DNA from 3 places in the Cytobacillus sp. FSL R5-0569 genome. Region 1 is predicted to be linked to each of the others. Evidence: riboswitches for the same ligand, from Rfam matches in the RefSeq annotation. Region 1 holds a riboswitch; each other region holds the start of a gene.
The links. A riboswitch is a leader RNA that binds a small molecule or an ion and turns the genes downstream of it on or off. The one in region 1 is predicted to bind thiamine pyrophosphate.

Region 1 (8,070 bases):
GTGTCAGTTAGATTTTTAACTTTTTCGTAATTTCCAAAATCCTCAATCACACCAGGTTCTATCATTTCAAAAGAATTGACAACATATAATTCGGTTAGGTTACCGTCTGCTAGCAAGTTAGCATAAATCACTTCATTTTTGTTTGCTACTTTCCCTTTACTCATTCCATCTTTAACAGGTTGTGATTCTGCATGTATATTCATCACAGGAAAGAAAAATAGAGAAGCAGTGATAAGCATCCATTTAATGATCTTCATGTTTTTCCTCCTTGTTACTAAAGTCCATTTGAAGAGATGTTTTTTGAATCAATTTATCACATAGTAATAATAATCCAGGTAGAAAAAGTATAACGAGTAAAAACGCGAGCAATGCTCCTCTACCTAATAATAATCCTATAGAACCGACGATTGGATTTGAGGAAGTTAGCCATAATATAAATCCGACACTTGATAATATGGACGCTGAAACGATAATGGAAAATAATTTCTCATCAATTGTTTTTCTCATCGCTTGTTTTGGAGATAACTTTCCACGATTATGCTTATAAGTCTCTGTTAATAAAATGGCATAATCGACCGTTGCTGCAAGCTGTACAGTGCTAACGATGAGATAACCAATAAATACTAATGACGTATCGGTAAAATAGGGTATGGCGAGATTAATCCAAACAGAAGATTGTATTGTTAATAATAAGATAATCGGTAATGATAATGATTTGAATGTGACAAGTAACACGAGTCCAACCGCGATAACGGTTAAAGTATTTACTAAAGAATTATCTTCTGTAACAGTTGATTTCATATCATAAAGTGCAACACTTTCGCCTAAAGTTAACGCTTGATTACCAAAATAGTTAGTACCTATTTCCCTTACCTCTTCTACTAATTGAAAAGGAATATCTCCTTCTGTTCCTGCATCAGTATTAATGATGATTCGACTGTAATTATTAGATAAGAATTGTTCCTTTGCTTCCTCCTCCAAATATTCTTGCGGAATAGTCGAGCCAACCATATTCGCGTATCCAATTACATTTGAGACATGGTCAACCTCTTCAATAGATTCAATCATTTCTTTTTCTTTACCTATTTCATTATTAGGTACCAATAATACTACAGCGGTTGATTCGCCAAATATTTCTTCTACTTTTTGGATGTCTTGCCCTAATCTAGTACTATCAGGTTGATCCCCCATTCCATAAGTAAATGAGGTTTCTTTTTGTGCTAAAAAGCTAGGTATAATGAGAAGTAAGACGAAAATCAAGACTGGAAACCTTAACTTTAATGTTTTTTTTCCAATACCTTCAAAATTTGGTATTAATGATTTGTGCTGTGTTTTTTCAATCCAATGATGGAATAATAATGTAAGTGCTGGAAGGAATACCATCACACTTATAAAACTTAAAATTATTCCTTTAACAAGGTTTAAACCTAGGTCTGATCCAATCTCAAAATCCATAAACAATAATGCAATAAATCCAAATAGAGTTGTAGATGCGCTCGAGGCAATGACACTAAACGATTCTTTCATAGCTAGTTTCATAGCTAGATTTGGCTCATGCCCTTGTTTACGATAATCTTGAAAACTATGTAATAAAAAGATAGCGTAATCCAAGGAAACAGCTAACTGCAAAATTGGTGCGACTGATTGTGTCACAAAGGACACTTCTCCTATAAAAACATTACTCCCTAAATTAATAATTACCGATACACCGATAGCCGTTAAGAAAAAGAGCGGTTCGACCCAAGAGTTTGTCGAGAGAACTAGTATAATGATAATAATGGGAATAAGTATCCCTGCAGCGAGTAACGTTTCTTGCCCTGTCATTTTCTGCTGCGTAGCTGTATTTGCAGCTTCGCCAATAAGTGATCCCTTCTCACCAATTATTTGATATATATCTTCTGTTGCTTCGACCTCTTTGCCACTCTCAATGGTGACAGAATAAAGAGCGTGATTATTTTTGTAGTAATTTTCTATTGTGCCTTGGTCTCCGGTTTCTATTGGTGTTCTTATGTCCATCGCATCATCTAACCACATCACATCAGTTACACCTTGAACCTTATTTAATTTCTCTTTAATAACGAGCGCTTCTTGGATTGTTACATTCTCAACCATTACGCTTGTATTTGGAATGCCACTAGTAAACTCATCTTCCATCACTTCTAAAGCAACGGTAGATTCAGCTTCTGCTGGGATATAATCTTTCATATTATAATTAACATTCACAAACAGAAATCCAATAGCAGAAAGCACTGATAACAAAAAGAAAATGATTGTTACAGATTTTTTATAACGAATAATAAACTCAATCATTATTGGTTTCCCCACTTCTTGATGTTGAAATTCTTTTACAGTAACATTATACATACCACTGTGTTAGATAAACAACAAACAGTTGTGTAAAAAATGTTTAACATCCAACATTTAAGCGTACTTTGTTGGATTTCTCTAAAAAAGTGAGGGTGGCATGATGAACAAAAAATTGGATCGTCGGAAACAATATACTCGTATGGTGTTAAAGGAAAGTTTAATGGAATTATTAAGAGAAAAGATAATTTCATCCATTACCATTAAAGAATTATGTCAAAAAGCAGATATCAATCGTTCTACTTTTTATAGCCATTATCGTGATCAATTTGATTTACTCCAGCATATTGAAGATGAGATTTTGTTAGAATTACAAGTCACTTTAAAACAGTACAACCATAATGAGACAAATGAAACTTTTGCAATGACGAAGTATTTATTAGATTATGTTTATAAACGAAGTGCTGATTTTCTTGTTTTATTTAGTGACCATGGTAACAAAGCTTTTCAAACGAGAGTGATTGATACTGCACAATCAATCATTATTAATAGTTTAAAGGAAGATCCGCAGGTCATAAATATAGATAAATCAAAATATATGATTTACTTTGTAATTAGTGGATGTATTTATGTAATTGAAAAATGGTTAATGAATGGGATGAAAGAATCTCCGGAAGAAATGACAACCATTATTACTGAAATTAGTAATCGGGTTATTCTTCATTCTAAATAGTATGCGAATATATCAACATTCTTCACATCAATATTTTATTCACCTCTACTATATTGCGATTTAAACTGTATTCCTTACTCTTTTGCATCATTTACGTATCAATTAGTAAATTGTATTTATCTCTACTACATTATCAATTGACAAGTATTGGTTTACAGATAATGATTTTTTGCTTATGATAGGATAGACGAACAAATAAAATATATCGAATGCGCTAGGGGAGCTATATTTAATGGCTGAGAAGGCAATTGCCTGACCCTTATAACCCGATCTAGATAATACTAGCGTGGGGAAGTGCAGTTGGTCAGTGTATTCTCTTTTTTTTCTGCATAGCCAAACTGCATTCCATCGGGGTGCAGTTTTTTTTGTTCAAAAAATGTTAAAAGGAGATTTTTGTATGAATCAATTATGTGGAACAAGTAGTATCGTAGGTTGTCAGTTTACGCTTTCTCCAATGAGTGAGAGGTATGTGGACATCATCTTATTTGCCCTTAAAGAAGTGAACATGTCAAAGGTGTGGTCAGAAACTGATGATGTATCTACTTGTATCCGTGGTAAGCAAATTCATGTTTTTGATGTAGTGAGGGCAATCTTTTTACACGCAGCTAAAACAGGAGAACACATCGCTATGAGTGGTACCTTTTCGATTGGTTGTCCAGGAGATTCAGCAGCAGATGTATACATGGACGAATCTGACATTGCCTTGAACAAGGATGATACAAAAGAAATAGACCAGCTTGCAGGTTGTAAATTTGCCCTCTATCCCTTAGGGAGGGAAGATTATATGGAAAAAATTTATGAGCAAATTGATTGGTCCAAGGAGACTGAAGTAAACGTTAGCCATAGCCATTATGCCACAAGGCTTGATGGCAAGGTGAATGATATTTTTAACTTGTTACAGAACGTTTTCGATCAGACCAAGCAAGATGTATCTCATGTGACAATGACATTCACATTATCAGCTAACAGCCCTACTGGAAAAGCTAAAGAAGTGAAAGTCTCATGATAAAATCATGGCGTCTGAAAGATATTGTTCTCATGTCAGTCCTGGGTGTCGTATTTGGCTTTATTTATTTAGGGTTTTTTGGGGTCGGTAAAGTTCTTGTTGCCATCCTTACCCCGTTTGGGTTTGGACCCATTGGTTATGAATTGATTTATGGCATATGGTTTATTGTATCCATAATAGCTGCTTACATTATCAGAAAGCCAGGCGTTGCTTTTACAGCAGAAACCATTGCTGCTATTACCGAAGTACTTGTCGGCTCAACATCTGGACCCACTTTAATTCTTTCAGGGATGGTGCAAGGATTAGGGGCGGAAATCGCTTTTGCTCTGACAAAATGGAAAAATTATCAACCTCGTATTCTCGTTTTTTCAGGTGTCAGCGCTGCATTTATTAGTTTTCCTTACCATTTCTTTGTATCAGGTTTTCATGCCTATGAATCCTGGCTTATTATGACAATGTTTGTTATACGTCTCTTAAGTGGAGCTATCATTGCTGGTTATTTAGGAAAAATATTAGCAGATCAACTAGCGAAAACTGGTGTTTTAAATGGGTACCCTATTGGGAAGGAGGTACTAGCAAGGCATGGAAAATCATCAACCAATTTTTGAATTAGACTCTTTCTCATTTTCCTTTGATAAACACGATGAACCTTCTGTAAATAATGTAAGCTGTAAGTTATATGCAGAGGAAGTGACTTTATTACTTGGAGCAAGTGGTTCTGGCAAAAGTACACTGACACTATGTTTAAATGGTCTATATCCTGAGGCGGTTGAAGGTTTTACTTCAGGGGACCTTTTATATAAAGGGAGAAATATCTCCTCCTACCCCAAAGGAGTAATAAACCAAGAAATAGGCATTGTCTTTCAAGATCCAGAAAGTCAGTTTTGCATGGTTCGTGTAGAAGATGAATTAGCATTTGTGTTAGAAAACTTGTCTATTCCCAGATGCCAAATGAAACAAAGAATAGAACATGTGCTAGATATTGTAGGATTATCACAATATATGAAACATAACATTCACCATCTTTCAGGAGGACAAAAACAAAAGGTTGCGCTAGCTTCTATCCTTTTAATGGACCCTCAATACTTAATTTTAGATGAACCTACAGCAAATTTAGATCCGATATCTAGCCTCGAGTTTATCGAGACAATTATTAAGATTCAAAAACAACAAAGATTTGGTTTGCTTGTAATTGAACACGAAATCGATGACTGGGAACCATACGCTCATCGGTTGGTTGCGCTTAATAAAAAAGGAGAAATACTTTTAGATAGTACGCCGAAGGAAGGTTTTCAAAATCATTTACATAAGTTGACGAAGAATCGTATAAGAGTTCCTAAAAGGTATGAAAATAGGAAAATGCCTAGTCGACCATCAAGTGAGAAAGAAAGTACAGAAGTAATCGTCAATCTTAAAGATATACAATTTAACTATAAAAATAAGCAAATCCTAAATGAACTTTCCTTTTCAATCAAAGAAGGGGACTTTTGCGCAATAGTTGGCGAAAATGGTGCTGGTAAATCTACTTTATTACAGTTAATAGCCAAATTAATTAAGCCCGTATCAGGCTCAATCGATTTTTTAAACACTCCATTAAGTAATTGGCATGAAAACGAATTGTATAAGAATATGGGCTATGTATTTCAAAATCCTGAGCATCAATTTATTAACCAAACTGTATACGATGAAGTGTGTTTTGGTATCAAGCTAAGTGGCTATTCTACAGAAGAAACAGAAAGAATGGTTCATCATTTATTAACCGATTTTGATCTCTTATCTGATAAGTGGAAAAATCCATTTTCCTTAAGTGGTGGCCAAAAAAGAAGGCTAAGTGTAGCAACGATGTTACATTCCAAACCTGATTTACTTCTATTCGATGAACCAACATTTGGACAAGATGCCTATACGACCTCTCAATTTATGCGTAAAGTCATGCACCTAAATGATAAAGGGGCCACCATCGTTTTCGTTACACATGACATGGATTTAGTTGATTCATACTGTAATAATGTCTTGGTTATGCAACAAGGAAAGATCGTTTATGATGGTACACCTAAAGCACTTTGGCGAAAAACTGACCTTTTAGAAAGAGCCAGATTAAGGATACCTTACCGCTTACGGTTGATAAATGAAGAGATGACGATATGATACACTCATTAAATCCAACCATAAAAGCTATTACGGTTATCTTACCTGCCATTTTGTTGAGCTTTTCCTTTGATATTATTACACCAGCGATTATGTTTATTTATATCCTGATACTTACCTTTTTCTTCAGTAAACTGAACATAAAGAAATGGTTGTTTTACTTTATACCGATGTCCTTTTTTACGCTCGGGTTAGCTTGGATGACAATGCTGTATACGGATGATAAGTACGCAACTGGTCCTATTGTTTTTTCGTTCTTTTCTTTTGATATTAGGATGGGTAGCATTATAGTTAGTATGAGTTTAGCACTAAGGTCATTGTGTTTTATAGGGTTATCTTTACTCTTTGCTTTTACAACTGATCCAACAAAATTTATGTTAAGTTTAATGCAGCAAGTTCGCCTTTCACCTAAGTTAACTTATGGTATTTTGGCAGGGTATCGCTTTGTTCCAACCTTCAAGCACGAATTAGACCTGTTAAAGAAAGCTCATCGTGTTCGGGGCCTTGGTCGTGCAAAAGGATGGAGAAATCGCGTGGAACATACGAGACAATATTTTATCCCCCTATTAGCTGGCGCCATTCGGAAGGCTGAAAGAGTCGCAATTGCAATGGAATCAAAAGGTTTTACAGGGTCAAAAGATCGAACCTATTATACTGTAATGAAAATCAAAGCGACTGATTACCTATTTTTTATCATCATGCTTATCATATTAATAATCGCCTATTACGTCTCCTATCGATTGGGTACACTTAATATATTTGGCCATCGGATTATGCCCTAACTTTACTCGCTAAAACCTTTCTAAGTAAAATTAACAACGAACAAGTTCAGTTATATGATAAGAATTTGTTCGTTGTTGATTATCTTAAAGTACTTAATTCTAATTTTTTTATTGAATCAAGCAAAGAGAGATTTATTTAATCAATCTCATCCATCCCCCACGCTTTGAACAATGCTTTCAAGCTGTGTTCCAATTGCTCTTCACGAATACCTGCAAAGCCTAATATAATTTGCGGTTCTTTATCATCTCTTCTAATTATGGAGTAATTAGATAAAGGATAAATTTTCAAGCGCTCTCTTTTTGCGCGTGCTACGAGTTCGCTTTCATTCATTCCGTTCTTGACAATCAATACGACATGTAATCCAGAGCTTTCTCCCATAACTTCTAATTGCGGAAAGGACTTGAGTACGTTTAGAACTATTTCGACCTTTCTTCTATAAACTTTTTTCATCCGGTTTAAATGCTTTTCAAACTCCCCGTCTTTCATAAATCCACTTAAAGCATTTTGGTCTATTCTCGAAACCGTGCAATGATAAAAAGATAATTTTTCTTTATAAGATTTAACAAGGGGTTTTGGCAAAACCATATAACTAATTCGCAATGATGGAATAAAAGATTTAGAAAAAGAGCCTAAATAAATAACCTTTTCCCCTCTGTCCATACTTTGCAGAGACGGTATCGTTTTTCCGTTATAGCGAAACTCGCTGTCATAATCATCTTCAATAATGTAGCGATCATCCTTCTCTGCTGCCCAATTCAACAATTGTTGTCTTCGTTGAATCGGTAAAACGGTTCCATAAGGGAAATGGTGTGAAGGTGTCGTATACAGGATATCTATAGGTGATTTTTTTATGGCGTGAATGTCGACTCCTTGTCTATCCACTAAAAGTGGATACACTTCATATCCGTAATTATGTAGTATCTTCATCATTAAATGGTAACCTGGGTCTTCCACCCCATAGACTGTATTTTTATCAAATAGAAAAATCAGCTGTTGTAAAAGAACTTCTACACCTGCACCAATTACTATTTGTTCAGACTTGCAAGTTACGCCACGGGAATGATATAAGTACTGCGCAATTTCCTGCCTTAAATCA
Region 2 (8,070 bases), 2.1 Mb from region 1:
CCTTCTCTCCCCCATCCTTTTTCAGATAATCATACACTTCACCGTTACTTAACCTGCATTCCATTTAAACACCTCTACTTTCTCCTTTAAACCTCTCATACTATTCGATTAAAGCTATCTTTATTCCTTTTTATGTTAAAATATTACATAAACATTCTAATAAAAGGAGAGATTGTATGAACGTTGAACTCACACGTTTTAAGGTTAAAAAAGGAAAAACAAAAGCTGTAGACGAATGGTTACAATTCCTTAATCATCATATGAAAGAAGTACTCCTCACACTTGAAGAAGAAAAAATGTATATTGAAACGATTTTTCGCGAAGTACAAAACGAAGATGAATATCTTTACTGGTATTCTGTACAAGGTAGGGATGGGATTGAAGTGACTGAATCCACCCACTGGGTAGATAAAAAACATCTCCAATATTGGCAAGATTGTATAGATGAAACCTACAAACCAGTTAATTTAATTACCGAAGTCGTTATGATTCCAGAGAAAATCAGAGCAAATATGACTTAGCTTAAATAGGCTAAGCACTTTTCACCTTCCGTCCATATAAGAAGAACGAAATGAGTCCTAATACGGTATATAATATAACAGCATTCACCATACTACCTACCTCAAACCAATACGAAACTGGAATTATTATCGCAGCGGATGAACAGATAAAGCCTATGATCATCTGCTTTATTAAGCGCGCGCAAATAATACCTTGGATAATAAAAGCTAGCGGAAAAAGGACATAAATCCCTAATAATAAGATTTTGCTAAACGGAAAAAATGAACATATCCACGTAAATATAAAAATACATATAGAGGGAAATAAAACTCGAAAAAACATCTTCATGTCAGTGTTCATCCCCTTCTTTTTATAGACAATATTATAGCCTTCCACCAAAACCACAATAAAACAAGATAACCGAAAACACTATACAACGCCCATAGTGCACCATCAGAAAGCTCATGAAGGAAAAACTCCCCTTCATTCATTTCTTCACCGCGACCAATAGCATTGAATATAGAAATAAAAGGGATTGTTAGAACAAAAAAGATGACAAATAATGCTGTTTTTCTAATTTGTTTCCTCCATAACATTCTTAACGCCATCATAAATGAAATAAACAAAAAGAGATAATACAATAGCCAAAACCATAACGGTAAACTCACCATAAACATTCCCTCACCCCTCTTGAGTGTAATATTACACTAAAAGAAATTTATTGTAAATAATTTCTTTTTATGTCCTAAATTCACCACTTTTAATTAGGCGCATACACTAAACGATATAACACCTGCCCCAAAATCATGCATAATAAAGTGAGGAAAAGTCATGAGATTCAGCTTTTTATCCCCGGTTTATAATAGTGAACAATGGGTTCGCTCGATGCTTGATAGCATTCCTAAAGAATATGCCGATGAAATCATTGTTTGTGATGACGGATCAACCGATCAAACATTATTGATGTTAAAAGAATATCAACAACAGTACCCTCAACTAAAAATCTTAGAAAATGGGGAAAATCGTGGCGCTAGCTATTCGTATAATCGTTGTATCGAAGCCGCAACTGGAGATTATATTGCCATTATTGATAGCGATGATATTTATTTACCAACCATTCGTGAAGTACTCGCTAAAATAGATGGTGAGTACGACATTTATTATTACAGCATGGTGACAAAGGATGGCCAGCTCTTTCAAGCAACGGAAGAAAATTATCGTGAATGGTGTGGGCAATTTAGGATCATTAAGAGAAGCTGTGTGGGAGAAGCGAGATTTTCTGAAAGACCGGATATGGCGGGGGACTGTGATTTTCATCAAGCGCTCTTAGAACAAAACCCTTCAGTGCACATAACAGGAATTATCGCTTACTGGTATAACTATCCACGAATAAATTCCGAATATTATTTATACTATTTTGGATTAAAGTAAGCCCATTGTGGGAAATGACAGAAAGGTGCGTTCCATACTTATGTTTAAAAATAAAACGCTATTAATTACAGGTGGAACCGGCTCGTTTGGGCATGTGGTGTTAGAACGTTTTTTGCATAGTGAAATAAAAGAAATACGCATCTTTTCTCGTGATGAAAAAAAACAAGATGACATGCAAAAACAGTATGCAGATGGAAGAATCTCTTATATCCTCGGCGATGTTCGGGATATGAGTACTTTATTACCAGCTGTGGACGGGGTTGATTACATTTTTCATGCAGCAGCCTTAAAACAAGTACCCTCATGTGAGTCACATCCGCTAGAGGCGGTGAAAACGAATATTCTTGGCACCGATCATGTATTAAGTGCAGGCATACAAGCAGGGGTAAAGAAAATTGTCTGCCTATCAACGGACAAAGCAGCCTATCCAATTAATGCAATGGGAATGTCTAAAGCTTTAATGGAAAAGACATTTATCGCTAAATCGAGACAAGCTAACGCTCGTGGTACCATTATATGTGGCACAAGATACGGAAATGTCATGGCATCAAGGGGGTCCATCATTCCGCTACTCATAGAACAAGTAAAGGAAGGAAAGCCGCTAACTGTTACGCATCCTTTAATGACCCGTTTTATGATGAGTTTAGATGAGGCTGTCGAACTCGTATTGTACGCTTTTGAGAATGCTTGTAATGGGGATATTATGGTACAAAAATCGCCTGCTGCCTATATTACAGATTTAGCACAAGCGATTAAAGAACTTTTTCACGTTAGCCTTCCTTTAGAATTAATTGGCACACGGCCGGGAGAAAAGCTCTATGAAGTTTTACTAACAAAAGAAGAAGCAGCGAAAGCTATTGATCTTGAAGGCTTCTATCGCATTCCTCGAGATACCAGAATAGAAACTGATACAAACTCTGTAGAAGAATATCACTCCAATAATACTTATCGTCTCTCTGTAGCTGAACTAAAAGAAAAACTACAATCATTATCCTATGTTCAAAAAGAGCTAAAAAAATGGAAAAGGTTAAATTAATATATTTGACCGCTCCCTATTTTTCGTGAGTTGAGCACCTTCATTGACCAAGTTAATAATCGCCAACTCACTTACTATTCTTATATATACTGAATTTATAGGGATATCCTACCAACCTTCTAAAGGAAGGTTGTTGTTTGATGTAGTTTCTGATAAATTAGGATTCAACATGACTAGCATATTGAGGAGTTACATACATGGAAATACAAAAAAGTAGTACGATGATACAATCCTTGCAAATAGGCATTTCTATCATCGAATTAATCTATCAAAAAGATACCCCAATGAAATTCTCAACCATTCAAGAAGAAACCGGTATTACGAAAAGTAATTTATATAAATATTTAAATACACTTACGCAATTGAACATGCTCTATCGTGAAAAAGGGACAAACCTGTATTATCTTGGAAGCAAATTGATTCAATATGGTACAGCCGCCTTTGGTAGTCGTGATATTGCCGATGCAATCACTCCGTATATGCAGGAACTTTCTTCGCTTACTTCCTGCACCGTTTCGTTTTCATTATGGACAAACAACGGACCTATTACGACAAAGATTTGTCATTCGAATGAACCACTTCATATTGGTACACAACTAGGCGGAAGCTTACCACCAACATCTGCCGCAGGGAAGATTTTCTTAAGTTTCTTAAACCCAGTACTGACAAAAGATTGGCTAGGAGACGGGGAAGCGATCGATAACGCAGAATGGCAAATGATTCAACAATCGAAAATCTCCTTCGCTACCGAACCTTTAATTCCATCGATTTCTTCGGCTTCCGTCCCTTTGCTAGACTACCAGAATCAATTACTCGGTGCAGTGACAGTTGTTGGATTTAACGATAAGATGCCTAAGGAAGCATCGGATCCGATGAGCAAGCAACTGCTGAAGTTTCACCTACAAGCATCTTCTATGTTTGGCTATCGATATAAACAAGGAAAAATTGAACAATACTGATTGAACGTTCAATCGACCGTTTTAACATCTAGTAGAATAAAATACTAGTGAGAAAATTAAGTTGTTATTTTAAAAATATCCTTTTCTGCGAATAAATTGGAGTTTAGCTTCGACTTAGTCTCACATTTGCTGATATAAGCTCTTTACTGATTTATCAACCTACAAAATAAGTCCATTTTATTGAAAAAGGCCGCCATAAACAAAGATGACGACCTTTTTTATCTTAGTTCATCGTCAATCCATGATCAACGACTAGATTTTGTCCCGTAATCGCTCTAGCGCCTGGAGAGGCTAAGAAAACAACGGCTTCTGCTACGTCTTCTGGTTTTGTCACACGGCGGATAGCAGAGTTATCAGCCACAATCGCAAATACCTCAGGGGTAGTAACAGCACTTGCATCCGTTGTTTCTAATAATCCACCGGAAACCATATTCACATTAATATCATACTGTCCGAGCTCTTTGGCCATATTGCGTGTAAAGCCAATTAATGCCGCTTTGGCTGTTGTATATTCATGGTAGGCAACGACTGGGTTCTGGTAAAGATTCGTGCCAATACCAATCACACGGGCTTGCTGTGAATCCTTTAGAGCCGGAAGAGCAGATTGAACAACATTTAAGCTTGCTTTTATCGCGCCTTCAAACTGGGTTTGATAGCTAGCCCAAGATAATTCCTCTACTTTCGCCTGTGCCACAGGATCAAATTTAAATTGAACTAATGCATTATTTACAACGATATCCAAGCGACCAAAATGAGCAATTGTGTCTGCTACCATTGCTTTTACTGCTTGATGATCTCTTACATCAGCTTGGATAGCCAATGCACGATCTTGTCCGATTTTTTCAACTACTGCATCTGCTTTTTCTTTATTATTAAAATAATTAACGACTACTTTGTAGCCCTCCTTACCAAACTTTTCAGCAATTGCAGCTCCTAATCCACGACTTGCTCCTGTTACTAACACGACTTCTTCTCTCACGCTATTCCCTCTTTTCAATAGATGTAATTAAAAATGTTCAGGGAAACAAAACAAAAGGCTCCCCGAAAATGGAGAGCCTACCATACATATGCATATAGTTGGAAGATGCTCCCTACGATCGTCTTAACGAACAGGTTCTAAGGGTCAGGTTTTAACCTTCTCAACTCATTTTCTGAGTCCCCCTGCAACAATTTTTAATTATTTTTAGTTTAGCATACAAATAGTTTCCTAGCTATGAATCGAAGTTCATTTCGAAACTGACCATTTGCTTTATGTTTCTCACCATTGTTTTAAACGGGGATTCTTATCTAGAATCGATTCATATTGTTTCTCATTACCGTAGAGGCTATTCGGGTCAAGCAGCTTATATCTCTCATATTTTTCTAATCGATCTTTTTCTTTTGCCCAGCCTAAATGCTTGACTCGCATTGTGGATAAACTGTGGGTAAGTTGGAAGATGTTTTCTGGAAATCTCCCACAATGCTGTGGTGTTTCTTTCCAGACAGGCTGAAAGGTTGATCTAACTCTTGCTAGAAATGGACGGTATAAGAAATGTGCTTGCCAGTATTCATCTTCACGATAATGGTCTTCATCCCACATATCATACAGTCTAAAACAGTACAGGTCGATAGTATCCTGTTTAACAAAGTCATCAATATAATCAATAAAACTCTCCTCAAACCATTCATCTGCGTCAAGATTTAATACCCAACCTAAAAAACCATTCGTTGCTTCTAACCACTGTTGTTTTCTTAGTTCCACTTCATTGGCAAACTGGGAGCTTGCATTCTTGACCAATTTAATTGGCATACCTTTTAGTTCTTGCAAGAAAATCGATATAGTCTGATCAGTACTAGCATCATCTATAATCACAGCTTCATCGATAAATGGCTTTACTTTCTTTAACATCGTTTGTAAATAACGACCTTCTTCATTCTTCACAATCATCGATAAGCGAATTTGATGGCTTTCTGCTTTTTCTGGATAAATAGGTAGTTCGCTATAAGCATACTGACATTTTTCTTTAAATGCGGGTATGCCTGTAAGGTCAGAAGAACGATAAATATGATAAGCTGGCAGATGCGTGTCTACATGTAGATCCAGTCCTAATGCCACAGCTCTCACACAAAAATGTCGATCTTCTCCCCAAAAACTGAGATTTTTAATTTTACTAAAATGAATACCTGCTAACAAAGCCTTCCTGCTAATTAGCGTGCACGCACCTAATCCTCCTACTTCATAAACACCTGGAGTTTGTAACTGTTGAATAAAGGCCTCGGTTTGAACGGCCTTTTCTTCGTCTGTTATGGCACCTTCATCCGCCTGTCTCCAGTGGGTATATTCATCTGTTAACCACACCTGCGGATAAGGAATTGTCCCCTCTTGCCAAGCCGTCCAAAATACCTCTGAAACAATTTCTTTTTTCGTGGAAATAAGTGTATGAAGGGTATTCGGGTGTAAAAGCAAATCAGAGTCAATTAAAAACAAATAATCAAATTCTTCAAATTTCGCCTGCTCAATAAGCATATCTTTGAAGCGAGCAACCTTCCAGATGAGAGCATCATTCCAGAAATGGGTAAAGTCGGTACGAATATAGATACTATCTTCTTTTGCGGATAAAATCGCAACATCTTTCTTCCATTTGGCAAAATGACGTAGTAATCTACTTGATTCTTCATTCTGATTATCATCTATGAAAAGATAATGAATCTCCATTGTATCCGTTTTTAAATTGGCTAAGGATAGCAGAAACTCTTTTAAAATATCGGGTTCTTGATTAATTGGACTGCCAATGAGAATTTTTGTATTAACCATAAGCAACATTAACGTTTATTGACAAAACCGTTCACCTCTCTACACTATATTCTCACCATGAATTGCTTGTGTAGTGAAATCAGAAAAATTCTACCCAAAACAAAAAGCAGAGAGTCGTCAGAATCTCCCTGCTCTAATGATGGTGTATATAAGAAATAAGAACATTAATATCGCAATGACGAAGCCGATTTCTACTGCTGGTATATTCCATAGGAGAGATGATTGCCTGCCAAGGGCGGAACCGATAATTAAACCCACCATTATAATGCAAAATGCTAGCAACACGATACTAAATGCTAGCCGGTTGCTGATACGATCAATTCTCGTTAGAAATTTTTCACTGTTTGGCAAGTTCAGTTCGAGCGGGATTTTTCCCTTTTTGATAAGGGCAATCAAATCTTTCAAATTATACGGCGCTTCCTTTAGAATATCAAAATACTCCCCGATATGAGCTAGCGAATCTTTCGCCAAATGATCAGGTCGATATTTATTAATAATTAATCGTCTACCAAAAGGCTCAGCAATTTTTAATATGCTTATATTAGGGTCAAGTTTTTCAACAATACCTTCCATTGTTAACAATGTTTTTCCCACTAATGTTAAGTTTGTTGGGATATGTATATGATGTTGATTGGCAACGGAAAACAAATCATTAACCGCCTCGCCAATTGATATTTCACTAAACGGAATATCATAATATCTCTCTCTTAGTAAATCAACATCAATTTTTAAAAGTTCAACATCGACATCATCTTGGACAATACCCATTTTAGTGATGGCTTTAATGACTCCATCGGTGCTTTGCCGCAACATGGCAATAATTAATGATGCTAAATTTTCTTTCATATCCTCAGTTAAACGTCCAACCATACCAAAATCCATGAAAACAATTACATTTCCTGGTAATACACAAATGTTACCTGGATGAGGATCTGCATGGAATACACCTTCCTCTAATATTTGCTGGAGGATGCCTTCAACGATTCTTTCGGCGATCAGTTGTTTATTAAACCCTTGTTCCGCCAAACTTTTATTTTCAAGGATGCCGCACCCTTCAATATATTCCATAGTTAACACTTTTTTCGTCGTATATTTCCAGTATGTTTTTGGGATTTTATAATGATTATTGTCTTCAAATTGATTGGCAATTTTATCTGCATTACGACCTTCAAGTAAATAATTCAACTCATTTAACAATGCTTTAGAAAATTCTTTCATCATTTCCACTAACTGATATTGCGATGCCCAATGTAGCCGTTTTTCTGCGATTTTAGCAATTTCTATCAAAATTTCTAAATCTGTTCTCATGGTTTTCTCAATATCAGGCCTTTGTACCTTAACAGCTACTT
Region 3 (8,070 bases), 2.1 Mb from region 1:
AGGAAGTCAGAGAACTGCGCGCAAATCGTGTTTATGCGCAAAAGAGAGAAGAAAAAGTCAGAGAACTGCGCGCAAATCGTGTTTATGCGCAAAAGAGAGCAGGGGAAGTCAGGGAACTGCGCGCAAATCGTGTTTATGCGCAAAAGAGAGAAGGGGAAGTCAGAGAACTGCGCGCAAATCGTGTATACGCGCAAAAGAGAGCAGGGGAAGTCAGGGAACTGCGCGCAAATCGTGTTTATGCGCAAAAGAGAGAAGGGGAAGTCAGAGAACTGCGCGCAAATTGTGTTTACGCGCAAAAGAGAGCAGGGAAAGTCAGAGAACTGCGCGATCGTGTTTACGTACAAAAATCACAAGAAAGAAAACAGATGATGTTGGTTTAAACTACCGTAGATAATAGTTGTTGCAAATTCATAAATAATCAAGAGTGTTCATCGTTAGATTGACATTGACGGAAGAAAAGTGCTGCTAAAAAAAGTAAGGATAAAGATGTGTCTACTCCCCCTCTCAGAAATCCAAAAAGAAAACTGCCGGTCTCAAGGAGAAAATAGAAGAGAAGATGTTGGTTTGTCTAGCTGCTTTTGGCGCTTTCATTTTGCATGGTTATCTTATGGATATCACGCCGATGTACATGTCACCCTGATTCCACAGTTCATTCATCGTGCGAAAATCCCCCAAAACGTTGACTTGAAAAAAAGGCCCTGCGTTCCCCCAGAGCCTTTAGATGATTATGATTAATATGCTTTTTTAAGAAGGACCTTATTGGCTGTTGTGTAAAGCATGACAACGACTAAGGCACATACGATAAAGGTAGGTAGCATATATGTTCCGTTATATACGAGTGAGTAAAGTGCGACAGGTTGATCTGCCGGAGCATAGGCACCAAATAGGATAATGCCTGATAAATAATGGCATAAGAAGCGTAAGAAACTTCCTAAGAAAACGCCACTAATAACATACATGTTTGCTTTGGCAAATTGGCCGTCTTGATAATTTTGCACAACTTTATTCATATAGATGCCTGCGAGTCCGACAACAGCAAAGGCTACGAAATAGTCAATGATCCAAGAGGCGAAATGAAAAGGAACAGCTCCTGTTAAGATTTGAAGTCCTCCTAATAGTAAGCCCGTTAAGACGCCGCCTTTAACACCCCAACGAAAGGCCATTAAGAAAACCGGTACCATAGCAAGTGAGATGGACCCACCTTGTGGCCAAAATCTCCCCATCAGTAAGCCTGATAAGAAATCAAGTAATAATGCCAAAGCTGCAAATATAGCAATTTCCACCATAAAAAGTGTTTTATTTTGTTTCATGTTTTTCCTCCTTCTCCGAAAAGAGAAGCGAACGAGTAAACCTGTATTACTTTTTTGTCATGAAAAAAAGCAATACATAGGCGGTGATGGATGCCTAGTATTGCTCATATCCAAAACCACGATCCCTACGCTAGCATTATCTAACAGGTTCTTAGGGTCAGAACGAACTCGCTCACTCTCAGCCATATTAGGCTCCCCTTGTGGAAGTATTAAATTTATCCTCGGTTAGAATATACTATGACTTTCATCAGAATTCAAGAATCTTTTTTTGGTAGTAAAAAAACAAATTATTTGTGAAACTTATTCCCTAGATAGTCGTAGAATAATCAAGGAGTGATTGATATGAAGAAGGTTTTTGAAGTAAACCATCATGGAAATCATATATTAATCGAAAATTATTGGATTAACGGAGAAAAGTTGTATGTAAATGGTGAATTACAGGATGAAAATTTAGGTCTAGCATTAAGAGGGGATTTGAAAGGTAAGTTAGAAGATTCAAGTGAAATTAAAGTAACTATTGGCGGTTTCTTTACTATTAATTGCAAAATATTTCTTGAGAATCGTTTAATTTTTTCATCTTAATAAAACTTACGGAGGTAGAGGGTATGGTAGGGTCAATGGATCCTGATAGGTTTATAGATCATTGGTTAAGAGAAGATTTTAAAACAATTTATGAAGCAACTTCAAAAGTGTTTCAAGGAATGGTTTCATTATCGGCATTTATTGAGATGAGCGCAGCTTTTAATGAAGGTGTGCGTAGTTATCATCTTACGTCACGGACGGATGTCTTAGGCATTGGTCAGTTCGTATGGGTAGATAACTCAAAAGCAAAAGCAGTTGTGGTTGGATTCGATGATAAATATACAATTGTCAGTTTCTATTTGAAACCCTACTTTGTCTTTCCAGAAACAGATAAGATTTATACAAAGAATGAATACATTATGCCGGTGATGGATGATTGGTTTGTTTTCTGGGGTGGCACAAATGAATTTATTAATTACCATTACGTATATGAACATCAAAGGTACGCGTATGATCTATTAAAGGTGAAGGATGGCTCTACATATAATGGTAGACCTGAAAAAAATGAGAGTTATTACGCATTTGCAGAGGAAGTTATCGCCCCTCAAAATGGCAAAGTAATAAAAGTGGTTGATGGTCTCGATGATAATATTCCAGGGCAGATGGATGAAGAACACCCCCCAGGCAACTATATTGTGATAGAGCATGCGCATAAGGAATATAGTATGATTGCTCATTTTAAAAAAGACAGTATCATTGTCCAAGAAGGGGAGGAAGTTCTTCAAAAACAATTACTTGGCAAATGTGGGAACTCGGGTAACTCTTCTGAAGCGCATATCCATTTTCAAATCATGGATTCAGAAGATCTTCATAAAGGAAAATCAGTTCGCATTCGTTTTAAAAATGGTGTAGAACCGATTCAAGGAGAAATCGTAACAAATCATTTAACAAAATACCTTAATCGATTCGAAGAGAAGTTCGACAAGGTTGAAAATACGATGACAATAGCAGACTATGTTTTTGCCGTTCCCAGAGCAATTATCCAGCTTTTTAAATAGAGAAATACAGTAAAATGGAGGTCGCTTGTGCCGGCCTCCTTGCCCACAATTCAATCAAACATTTATTTAAATCGCAAAAAAAGTGGTTTGATAATAATCGTTGCTCTTTTCGTAAGACTCAGTGCGGTTTTTTAACGTATCAACTAATAACTGGATACTGTGATCAAGTTCGTTCCTTTGATTAACACATAAGAGAAAGGAATGTTCTTCTTAAAGCCTTCCAGCTTCTACAGACCGTATGTCAACTCCTCTTTTATAGTTACCTCGGAAAATAAGGAGCGTCTAAGCTACTTTTTACACTGCTCTTTATTCCTTGTGTAGAGCTGATGAACGTAGATTTGACGCTAATTTGATGTAATTCAATCAAGTGCCTTTTTCGTGCCCTACTCTTGGTCATATAAATTCTCTATCGAATGAAAATGCCTTTCCATATGTGGGTGAACAGAAGGTCAATAAGCAATCTTCTGCAAAGGGGTTCTGGACAAACTCTTTCGCATTGGTTTGCCCTTCCACAAGCCAATATCTACTGCTATGGTGCCTGCCACTATCAATTACTTATTCGCTATTCCCAATTGTAACATGATAAGATAATTGCTCATGAGTGGCTCGTAATTGTGCGATAACACTTGGCAAAATAGCTTTACCAATCGTAAAGCTAGCTCCGATTCGTATGAACCCTGGGGCAACTTGTTTTTTTATGCTAATTATAGAATCGATCTTTCGACACCTCAAAACTGAATAAGTGTTAAACAGAAGGAGAATAAGCTCTAGGTAATGATGATTCTAAACGTAGTCATATGAAACTAAATAAACGTGTGCCGATTGAATATCGACACACGTTCAATGTTCATCTTTTTATGTTGTCTACGTGAGAGGGACAAGACAAAAGATTACGTTTTTTAAACTAACTTCATGGCTAAAGAATCAACATTCTTATTTAGCCATGCTAACTGCTTTGTTGTCAGCCTAGCAATTTTTAAATATTCTTTTGGTAACTTTCCATAAGGTTCGTAAAAATTACTAACAGCTAGCTGAAAGAAATACAGATATGGCATATGGAATAAATCGTAATTATTCAAGGTAAACCACTTTGAATAGTTATCTATATAACGTTTAAGAGCATTAGATTCAATTTTTCCACTCTTAGCAACAGGGTCCGCATAAGCGAAAGACATCATTACTTCCCAACATGCAGGTAAATGACAGGCGTCTGTCCAATCAATTGTATACAATTTTGTTTCCTTACATATGATTTGAGAAGTATAATAATCTCCATGCGAATTAGTACATGTAAACTTAGAATAATCAAACGTATAGTTATTAATTGTATCTAGATACTCTAATCGGTTAATAATATCTTTCATAGTTGTCGTATCGTTAGACTGTTGTGCTTTTTTAAAAGTCTTGAGGTAGGATTTTTTTGCCTTAATAATTTGACCGTTAGTAAATAATTCTTTATTAATCATTCCTGTTTTTAATTTGGGGGTTTGAGATAATACATGTTGAATTTTTCCTAAATTTTGAGCGGATACATCCTTAAACCAGTCAGTTCCATTATTTAAGTCATAAATTTCCCCATCTATATATTCTTGTAAGTGGTATTTTTCCCGTTTATGGAGAATGAATAAGTTCCTTGATTAGATTTAATAACTTGTGCTACAGGAATTTCGTTTTCGTAAAGGTACTTAACCAATTTGCCTTCTATTTCGGTATCTTGAATATAGGAAGGAATACGTTTTAGAACGTAACTTCCTTTAGATGTATTTAAATAATAGGTTGCAGATATATTATGATCGGTAAGTTGTGTCATGTGAGTAATTTTTAAATCGAACTGTTCGTTCAGTATATCTTTCATTATATAAAAGTTCATTAATTACACTCTCCTCGATGAATTATTTTTGAGAAAAGCTATGAACCAGACTTAAACATAAGTTATTCAAACAAAAATCCTCCTTCATTAATCTGATTAATATTCTATAAAGCATATAGAGTAATATCAAGTAAAACAAAACGGTAATAACTAAGTTATTTCCTCTAGATAGTTTCTTTACACATAGTTATAGTTTTTATATTAGTCTGCTCTGGTTGGTTGATAGTTACTTTATTTCTTTAAATAAAGGGAATTCTTCTAGGTATGTTGCTAAAGGGGTAGAATAGTGACAATTGATTGATAAAAAGAGAAGACCCCAATCTTTTATAGAATGGGGTCGATTTTTACTCGTTTTTAATTAAAGGAGTTAATTCGCTTTTTTTGTGCAGTATAGTCAACGTATGCATCGCTCTAGTTGCTGCGATATATAATAAGCCTTTGTCAAATTTAGATTTATATACATCAGCATTTGCAAAAGGAATGAGCACCTCATCAAATTCCAATCCTTTAGCTAATTGGATTGTTGTTACGGTTATCCCTTGCTCAAATGTTTCACTGGTATCACTTAGTTTATTAAGTGTAAAAAACTGTTTTAGTTCATCATAAATCTGATTTACTTGTGCTTCACTTTTACAGATGATACCTAAACGATTAAACGAGTTATTTTGGAACTGGATGATTAATCTTTGTAATTGATCAATCAAAGAATGCTGGTTTGTATACGATATAATTTCTGGTTTTTCTCCATGGCGATCAATTGCTTCGATGGAGTAATCCGGCATAAACTGCTTCGCAAAAGCGATAATTTCATAAGAGGATCGATAACTTTTTTTCAGTTCTACAAATTCCATTCTATCAAATATGTTACTGAAGGATTGATTGGAATTTAAACTAAACGGATTCAACATTTGACCAAAATCACCTAAGATTGTTTTCTTGCACCTAAATATTTTATTGATTACAGCGTAATGAACGGGACTGTAATCTTGCATTTCATCAATAACTAAATGCTTAACTAAGTTAAACGACTCGATGCCCTCAAAATAGTAGATACAATATATATATGGAAAGACATCTTGATATTCTAGTCTTTCTTTATTCCAATTTAGTGCATCAGCATTATTTATCACATTAAAGAAATGTATATAAATAGATTGGGCATCACTAAATTTTAAATAGCTGCTAAGTCTTTTTTTTAAGTCTATTTTGGAAGGGATGTTTTTAATTTCTGCTGCTTTACTCTTCTTTAAAATGTCCAAGACATCATTAGATAACTCATCCAACCGTTGTTTTACTGGGAGGTTATTATAACTATGGAATCTTGATAAAAGGTATTCCTTTGTTATGATCGTATCACCAAAATGCATATTTTCATCCGGTTGGAAGATGTTTGAATCAATATTCTTTATATAATTGCTCAATTGCTTAAAAAAAGCTAATGAGGATTTTAGTTTTACTCGAAGCGTATAGTTAGAATGAGGTTCCTCTATGATTCTTTTGGTTTGTTCGTATAAAGATTCAGCTTTTATATTATTTGGAAGAAGAGCTGTGGCAATATCATCAAATGTTTGTTCACGAACTGGGTCTTCACCCAGTTCAGGCAAAACATTTGCTATAAAATCAGCAAATATTTTATTCGGTGATATGATTGTGATCTGATCAGACGATAGCTTTTCTTTGTGCTTGTAAAGCAAGTAGGCAATGCGATGCAGAGCAATGGCTGATTTTCCTGAACCAGCAACTCCTTGAATGACGAGAGTATGAGCAGATTCATTTCGTACAATCTTATTTTGTTCTTTCTGTATGGTTGATATAATTGTTTTCATTCGATCATCAGACGTTGTACTCAATTCTCTTTGAAGGACATCATCTTGGATAGTCATAGAGCTCTCTAAAGCATACTGCAATTGCTGATCCTTAATTTTATACTGTCTTTTTCGGCTGATTTCCCCATGTATCATACCAACCTGTGCTTCATAAGCAGCTTGCCCAAGTTCGTATTCATAATACATACTCGATATCGGTGCTCGCCAATCGTAAATTAATATATCGTTATCTCGATCAGCTAGGTTGAACTTTCCAATATAAAATTCTTCTACCTCATCGCCATCCTCAAATTTAAAATCGATACGACCAAAATAAGGTGATTCTAAAAGCTTTTTTACTTTATTTAATTGACTATAGTAAAAGTCAATTGTTTTATCAATATTAGTCATAGACCGATAATTTTGGTACATCTCCATCGGATCAGCAGTAAACTCGGATAAATAATGCTTTAAATCATGATAATCTTCATCGTCTTTTTTAATTTTATGATTGATGTAATCTTTTTCTTCTTCCAAATGACTAATCATTTCTTTTAATCGTATACTTTCTTCCTGGAATATATCAGATGTCATTATAGCACTCCTTTCTTATACTTAAGTTTTCATAAATATAGTGTAACTGGCTTAATCATGTATCTCTCCTTGTTGGTATAAAACCATTTCCTGAGTAGGATAACCAAATTCAGTCAGAAGTTCTGCTTCTCTAAAACCTAGTTGAATTAATGCATTTCGGTAGCCTAGGTCAGCTTTATCTCCTTTTCTAAAAGACGTGATGTGGACTTTTTCGTAATTTGCCAAATCGGTCATCTTTATAAAAAGATGTATAATCTCTGGTTTATCATATAAAGGATGAACCCCCAGGAAATCAATTCCCCCATTTATGTGGGAAATCAACATATTTCCAATGATTAATCCATTTTCTATCATGATGAAGGCACGTCTGTCAGCAATGTATGTTTGAAGTACCTTTCTATGCTCTGCTTCTTGCAAGTGAGGAAAGCCATCAATTACGAGGCTTACAAAAGCCATCCAAGATGGTACATCATCCTTGGTAGCTTCTTTAATTATTCTTAAGTTCTCTAATTCTTTATTGTTACTCGTCTGAGTCCATTCATGATTAAATTGGAATCGTAACTGTAATGGATAATAGTCTTTTTCCTCACGGTATTGAAGGGGTGATTTCTTATACATTGCTTTAAATATAGTGGTAAATGCTTGCTGACTCTCGTAACCAGCAACCAATGCGATTTCTAGAATAGACTTATCGGAGAATACAAGCATTTTTGCTGCCTCAGTTAACTTTCTTCGCTGTACATAATCATGAATAGTCATACCTACTGTTTGTGAAAATACCCTATGCAGATAATACTTCGAATAATGCAAGGCATGTGCAACAAGTGCTAGGTTCATTTTCTCTGATAGATGAGCTTCGATATAATCAATGGTATCCATAATTAGATTCACTTTTTTCAAAGCTTGACCCT

Region 2: linked by a shared signal. The riboswitch ahead of MKX78_RS01855 (3-oxoacyl-ACP reductase) and the one ahead of MKX78_RS12295 (YkoF family thiamine/hydroxymethylpyrimidine-binding protein) in region 1 are both predicted to bind thiamine pyrophosphate.
Region 3: linked by a shared signal. The riboswitch ahead of thiT (energy-coupled thiamine transporter ThiT) and the one ahead of MKX78_RS12295 (YkoF family thiamine/hydroxymethylpyrimidine-binding protein) in region 1 are both predicted to bind thiamine pyrophosphate.

The regions. Positions count from the first base shown of each region.
Region 1 covers NZ_JBBOWW010000001.1:2,391,662-2,399,731, forward strand. The annotation lists gene MKX78_RS12280 (YhgE/Pip domain-containing protein) at 1-257, opposite strand, end outside; gene MKX78_RS12285 (efflux RND transporter permease subunit) at 244-2,310, opposite strand; gene MKX78_RS12290 (TetR/AcrR family transcriptional regulator) at 2,468-3,037, shown strand; TPP riboswitch at 3,244-3,347, shown strand; gene MKX78_RS12295 (YkoF family thiamine/hydroxymethylpyrimidine-binding protein) at 3,435-4,043, shown strand; gene MKX78_RS12300 (ECF transporter S component) at 4,040-4,651, shown strand; gene MKX78_RS12305 (ABC transporter ATP-binding protein) at 4,626-6,191, shown strand; gene MKX78_RS12310 (energy-coupling factor transporter transmembrane component T family protein) at 6,188-6,973, shown strand; gene pdxR (MocR-like pyridoxine biosynthesis transcription factor PdxR) at 7,110-8,070, opposite strand, start outside.
Region 2 covers NZ_JBBOWW010000001.1:340,212-348,281, reverse strand. The annotation lists gene phaZ (intracellular short-chain-length polyhydroxyalkanoate depolymerase) at 1-64, opposite strand, end outside; gene MKX78_RS01880 (DUF6176 family protein) at 177-521, shown strand; gene MKX78_RS01875 (hypothetical protein) at 858-1,178, opposite strand; gene MKX78_RS01870 (glycosyltransferase family 2 protein) at 1,333-1,932, shown strand; gene MKX78_RS01865 (polysaccharide biosynthesis protein) at 1,973-2,968, shown strand; gene MKX78_RS01860 (IclR family transcriptional regulator) at 3,166-3,927, shown strand; gene MKX78_RS01855 (3-oxoacyl-ACP reductase) at 4,151-4,906, opposite strand; TPP riboswitch at 4,999-5,100, opposite strand; gene MKX78_RS01850 (glycosyltransferase) at 5,186-6,721, opposite strand; gene MKX78_RS01845 (ABC1 kinase family protein) at 6,839-8,070, opposite strand, start outside.
Region 3 covers NZ_JBBOWW010000001.1:269,053-277,122, forward strand. The annotation lists gene MKX78_RS01475 (hypothetical protein) at 1-380, shown strand, start outside; gene thiT (energy-coupled thiamine transporter ThiT) at 732-1,310, opposite strand; TPP riboswitch at 1,415-1,519, opposite strand; gene MKX78_RS01485 (hypothetical protein) at 1,653-1,892, shown strand; gene MKX78_RS01490 (M23 family metallopeptidase) at 1,916-2,890, shown strand; gene MKX78_RS01495 (hypothetical protein) at 3,790-4,122, opposite strand; gene MKX78_RS01500 (hypothetical protein) at 4,470-4,760, opposite strand; gene MKX78_RS01505 (HelD family protein) at 5,105-7,159, opposite strand; gene MKX78_RS01510 (helix-turn-helix domain-containing protein) at 7,211-8,050, opposite strand.